DNA from 2 places in the Lysinibacillus sp. NPDC056959 genome. Region 1 is predicted to be linked to the other one. Evidence: predicted binding sites of a transcription regulator. Region 1 holds the regulator's gene; the other holds the start of a gene.
The links. Region 1 encodes LexA, which represses DNA repair genes until DNA is damaged. Its sites were predicted from a motif close to CGAACATATGTTCG; they were not measured.

Region 1 (3,217 bases):
TCAGGGCGGTAGCCATTTTCAACTGCCCGACGCATGCCACGACGTATTTTAGCATTGTGGATTCTACGCTGGTACTCCTCTACAATTGCTAAAATTTCTAGGAGCATCGTATCCATTTCATTTAATTGTACAGGTCCCGCGTCTCGCATAGAGAAAACATTAGTTTCAGTTTTCTGCAATAAATGCAAAACGGCCATTCGAGCATTTCCACGTCCTAAACGTGTTTCATCCTGCACAAATAATGCTGTTACTTCTTTTTCTTTTATGAAATCGAGCATTTCTAGTAATCCTTCTCGTTCCACATCATAACCGCTATGCTTATCCTTAAAAACAAGTTTCACTTCGTAGCCCTGTTCTTTAGCATAGCGTACTAACTCCTCCTCCTGTCGCTCTAATGAGGAGCTTTGTGTCTCTTTTTCTGTACTCACACGGCAATAGACAACAGCCGATTGTTGTTTTGTTATCATTTTACATTTCTCGCAATTTCAATTGAATTTATAGAATTGGGTTGGTCGTCACCCACTACTGGAATCACTAGAGAATTACCTGCAATAATTCGTACGTTCGATAATTCATTTTCGGCCTTAACAAGCTTAATCCATTCATCCGATTTCATTTTACCACGGTATTGTTCGGCTAACGACCATAAACTATCACCATGTTCGACTTCAATTTCTGCGTATGTGACATCCCCTGGATCTGTTATAAAAAGATATGCTGTAAATAGTAGACAAGCTCCTAATAAAGTTGTAATATGTGGATTTTTTTTTAACCAGTTCATGTGAATAACCCCTTTTCAAGAATGTTCGTTCGGAATATATGTTCTTATAATAATGCGAACAAACGTTTTTGTCAAACACTTTTCGAACCTATGTTTGCTTAAGTGTTCGCATTCTGCTATACTACTAATAAGTAGAATGACTAGAAAAAAGAGGTGAGCAATCATGAAAAAAGTTTCGAAAAGACAAGAGGCCATATTAGATTTCATTAAAGAAGAGGTACGCACAAAGGGGTATCCACCATCTGTACGTGAGATTGGTGAAGCAGTTGGACTTGCTTCAAGCTCTACAGTTCATGGACATTTAGCTCGTTTGGAGCAAAAAGGCTTAATCCGACGCGACCCAACTAAACCACGTGCCATTGAAATTCTAGAGCCAGAGGATTCTATTCAAAAGCAACATGTTATACATGTCCCACTTGTTGGGAAAGTTACTGCAGGTTCTCCGATAACTGCTGTTGAAAATATCGATGAATATTTCCCACTACCGGATATTTATGGTACAAGTGAAGATCAGTTATTTATGCTAGAAATTATGGGTGAATCAATGATTGAAGCTGGCATTTTAGACGGAGATTTAGTTATTGTTAAACAAAAATCTACAGCTGATAATGGTGATATTGTAGTAGCAATGACTGAAGAGAATGAAGCAACAGTAAAGCGTTTCTTTAAGGAAAAAAGTCATTTCCGTTTACAGCCTGAAAACGCAACAATGGAGCCAATTATCGTAGACCAAGTTTCTATTTTGGGCCATGTTGTAGGTCTTTATCGCCGTGTTCATTAAAAGTATCTCAATAGCAACGTATAAAAAGAGGATTTTATGTTCGCAAATGGGCATATACCTCTTTTTTCTTATTTTTTGAGTGCCTTTTTATACACTAAAAAAGAACCCACTGTATAATGGATTCTTCCCTCTAGCAATGTCTTTAGTTAATTTAAAAAAGCTCATCCCCATAACGTGGGGGTGATTTTCGTTCCGGCCGGGTGCTTTGTTGCTGCCGCTTCGCTTTCGCACAGTTAAAACATTTGTTGCTGCCGCTTCGCTTTCGCACAGTTAAAACATTTGTTGCTGCCGCTTTGCTTTCGCTACAGAAAACATTTGTTGCTGCCGCTTTGCTTTCGCTACAGAAAACATTTGCCGCTGACGCTTCGCTTTCGCGCAGAGCTTCCTAGGGGCGTCCGATGAGCCGCTTTTATGGCATACATCTATTTTTTCATGTTTATCACCAAGGTTATCTTGCCATTGATACAAAATTCTATTCCGTAATGCTTATAAAGTTTTATGCCTCTACCTTGAATTTCAAACTCGCCTTTACAAATGCAGAGAATAATTTTTTTGATGCTTCATCTCCTACAATGGCTAGCTCTTCAGGATGCCATTGTACTGCTAGACAAAATGGTAAATCTTCGTGTACTACGGCTTCAACGATACCATCACTTGATTTAGCTGCCACTTTCAATTTTTCTGCTGCTGCGTTTATTGCCTGATGATGAAATGAATTTACCGCTATTTTTTCTTCCTCGATAATTGTTGTTAATAATGTATCCGGTGTTAGATGAACATGATGTGTAGCAACGCCCCGTGCCGCTTGTTGCGTATGCTTTATTAATTTTTTACTATGATATTCACTATCAATGTCCTGATAGAGTGTGCCTCCAAATGCAACATTCAGCATTTGAATCCCTCGACAAATCCCGAAAATCGGCATTTTCCGAATAGAGGCCGCTTCAATCAATGAAAGTTCTACTGAATCCCTTTCCGGATGAATCTTCCCTAACTTTGGTGTAGGTTCTGCACCAAAAAGAAATGGATGTACATCATGTCCGCCCGATAGTAATAATCCGTCCGTCAACGATAAAATTTGTGCTACATCCTCTTCAACTCCAATCGGAATTATAAGAGGTACACCCCCAGCTTCAATTATACTTTTGCTATAAGCAGCATTTAATCTTGAGGACAAATCATCCTCCGCAAAGGCTGTTATTCCGATAATTGGTTTCATCTTATCCCCTCCATGATCTTTATCTAGCATTAACTACCTATAAAAGCTTGAAGACTATTAATCATCGAAGGACTCCCCCACTGATTAATTACCAAAATCCAAGATACCAATTCATCAACGCATCCCCATAGAAATAGATAATAAGAGCAGCTAAAGCAATAGAAGGTCCGAATGGTATAGGCGTTTTTCTTCCCTGTCCGCGTACTTTTAACATTACTATTCCAACAATCATGCCAATGACAGCAGCTAAAAATAGCGTTAGAAGTGCATGTATTGTCCCGAGTACAAGACCAAGTAAAAAGAATAATTTAATATCGCCACCACCCATTCCACCTCTTGATAGGACAGCTATACAATATAATATGCCAAAACCTACCAAAGCACCAACTATACTGTCCCACCACGGAGACAAAGGAGATATGACGCGTCCCAAAAC
Region 2 (3,217 bases), on a different contig from region 1:
GGAGCAAGTCTTTTTTTAACTGTGTTAAGTCCTTATGTAGCTAATAATTGGTTTGTGAAAAGTAGAGGGTTGGCAGTAGGAATTTTAACGGCGAGTACTGCAACAGGGCAGTTAATTCTTCTCCCTATATTGGCGATGATTATTGAACATTATTCTTGGCGATGGGCGATTGGACTAATTCTCATCCTAAGTTTTGTTATGTTCATCACTATTTCTATATTTATTAAAAATACACCACAGGATATTGGAATTCTTCCTTATGGAATGGAAGAAAATCTTGAAATCCAACAAGAGAATCATAAGAAAAATCCGATTAGTATTGCTTTTAATGGTTTATTTGAGGCTATAAAGAGGAAAGAATTTTGGTTATTAGCGGGAAGTTTTTTTATTTGTGGACTTTCAACTAGTGGGTTAGTTGGTACTCATTTCGTTTCTTATTGTATTAGTTTTGGTGTTCCTTTAGTAACCGCTGCAACTTTTCTTTCTTTTATGGGAGTGTTCAATCTTGTAGGTACTACTTTATCAGGGTGGTTGTCTGACCGTTTTGATAATCGATGGTTATTGTTTTGGTATTACCTTTTAAGAGGAGTGTCTCTGCTATTACTCCCATATGCATTAATGAAAGGGTCGTTCACTTTACTGACAATCTTTACAATATTTTATGGATTAGATTGGATTGCCACAGTACCTCCAACGATCAGTATTTCTAGACAAATTTTTGGTACAAATAAAAGTGGCATTATTTATGGGTGGATTTTCGCTTCACATCAAGCGGGAGCTGCAGTTGCCGCTTTTGGTGGAGGCCTAATCTATAAGTTTTTCAATTCATATACTTGGGCCTTTTTCCTTGCTGGGATGTTCTGTGCATTGGCAAGTTTATTTGTTATCATCGTGAAAAAACAAACACCTCATCAAGCACATACTTGATAATCAATAATCAATTCAAAAAGTTGAATCCAATTGAATCCAATTACTTAGTAGACAAGTAAATGTATTATAAAACAGTAATATAATCGACAGGGGAGGGATATGAATAAAGTGAAACTGCATAAAGGGGTACCATCAGGAAAATGGGCATAGCGTTGTAAAACAATTAAACGGTACCCTCCTCATCATAATCCTCATCTATATCGAATAAAGTTTCCTCTTCTATATTTTGGTTACATACTAGATCATACAGATATTCAGAATTAGTGTTTTCAAACATAAGTCATCAGTAATTTCCTAATCTATATAAATAGAATCACCGGGCTTGAACACTTCTTCAAATAATGTAGTAACTCTTGTAACAACTTGATTTAATCTATCTTCAGTTCCATTTTTATATGGCTCACCTAGTTCAAACCTTAGACGTAATCCACTAGTTGGGTTAGGGGAATTGCTATCTATATACTTCAATATTTTTTTCTTCATCGTAGTTACTCCATTATGGAAATTCTGAAAAACCCCATCATTAACGCTCCTTATATTTAAGCTTTCAAACTTTTCTATTGCAACCTAATCCAATAATGTTACAAACCTCATATTCAACTAAACTTCACCATTAGTTGAAATTTAATAGGCTTTAACTTTTTTGTATAAATCTAAAATGGAAAAATTTTTTTGACAACATTCAAACAAAAGTTTATAATGTAAACAAATATAATAAAAGGTGATGCTATGAATGAAAGAGAACAGGCGGTCCTTGCTTTAATTCGCCAGAATCCGTTTATGGCTCAGCAAGAGATGGCAGATAAGATGAAACTATCTCGACCAGTCCTTGCTAATTTAGTGTCGAGCTTAACGAAGCAGGGGAAAATTGTAGGTCGTGCATATATTTTGCCTGAGGAAAATGAAGTTATTTGTATCGGTGGAGCCAATCTCGACCGAAAGTTTCATGTCAAAGGGAATGTCCAATTCGGTACGTCCAATCCTGCTAGCTCTTCATTTAGTGTAGGTGGTGTTGGACGAAACATTGCTGAAAACTTAGGCAGATTAAATCATCAGGTAACATTGCTAACTACCGCAGGCAAAGATGCTGATTGGCAAGTAATCCAAGAAGCGTCAGAGCCATTTATGAATTTACGTTATGTAGAGCAGTTACCTGACGCTTCGACGGGTTCCTATACTGCGGTTATGGATGAGCAGGGCGAGCTAGCATTAGCGGTAGCAAACATGGAAGTATATGATCTTTTATTGCCAAGTTTGCTAAAAAAACATGAAGCAATGCTAATGAATGCGGGTTGCTTTATTATGGACTTAAACTGTCCAAAGGAAACAGTGGCTTATATACAGCAGGTTGCGATTGCTCGTGACATTCCATTTGTCATCGTACCTGTATCTTCTCCAAAAATGAATCGATTACCGGATACGTTGCAAGGTGTAACCTGGTTTATTTGCAACACAGATGAAGCAGAGACGATTGTAGGTCATAAAATCGAAAACTCTGCACACTACGAAAAGGCTTTACAGCAACTTCTTACATTAGGTGCTGAGCATGTCATTATTACAGCTGGTAGTAAGGGTGTGTATGCAGCTGCCACTACAACGAAGCCAAGTCATTTTGCAGCTAAAGCTATAGAAAAAATTGAAGATGTGACAGGTGCAGGAGATGCCTTTGTCAGTGCGGTAATCCATAGCTGGCTTACTGGCAAATTCTTTGCAACATGTATTGATGCAGGCTTAACAAATGCCAAAAATACACTTGCATCGCCATATACCGTAAGACCTGAGCTATCAGTTGATTTGTTAAACAGTGAAATGGAGGAATAACAACATGAAAGAATTCATCGTATTATCAGAAGAAGTAAAAGCAGGACAAGCGAAAGGTTTACCAATCGTAGCATTAGAATCAACAATTATTTCTCACGGAATGCCATATCCACAAAATGTAAAAACTGCACGAGAAGTAGAACAAATTATTCGTGATAATGGTGCAGTACCTGCAACTATTGCATTAATTGATGGGAAAATCAAAATCGGTTTATCAGATGAAGAACTTGAAATGTTCGGTAATTCACAAGGTGTAGCAAAAGCATCTCGTCGTGACTTAGGCTATCTTTTAGCAACAAAAAAATTAGGAGCGACAACTGTAGCTGCAACAATGATTTGTGCGGAGCTAGCTGATATCGAAATTTTTGTAACTGGCGGTATCGGTGGCGTACACCGTGGTGCTGAAACAACAATGGATATTTCAGCCGACTTAGAAGAGTTAGCACAAACAAATGTAGCTGTAATT

Region 2: the regulator LexA is predicted to act here: its motif matches at 1,614-1,627, upstream of ACFTQ7_RS05475 (carbohydrate kinase).

The regions. Positions count from the first base shown of each region.
Region 1 covers NZ_JBHURE010000010.1:102,631-105,847, forward strand. The annotation lists gene ACFTQ7_RS13735 (YneB family resolvase-like protein) at 1-467, opposite strand, end outside; gene yneA (cell division suppressor protein YneA) at 464-781, opposite strand; gene lexA (transcriptional repressor LexA) at 945-1,562, shown strand; gene ACFTQ7_RS13750 (hypothetical protein) at 1,833-2,030, opposite strand; gene ACFTQ7_RS13755 (gamma-glutamyl-gamma-aminobutyrate hydrolase family protein) at 2,059-2,781, opposite strand; gene ACFTQ7_RS13760 (prepilin peptidase) at 2,870-3,217, opposite strand, start outside.
Region 2 covers NZ_JBHURE010000003.1:254,192-257,408, reverse strand. The annotation lists gene ACFTQ7_RS05485 (MFS transporter) at 1-927, shown strand, start outside; gene ACFTQ7_RS05480 (DUF3885 domain-containing protein) at 1,225-1,413, opposite strand; gene ACFTQ7_RS05475 (carbohydrate kinase) at 1,660-2,751, shown strand; gene ACFTQ7_RS05470 (pseudouridine-5'-phosphate glycosidase) at 2,756-3,217, shown strand, end outside.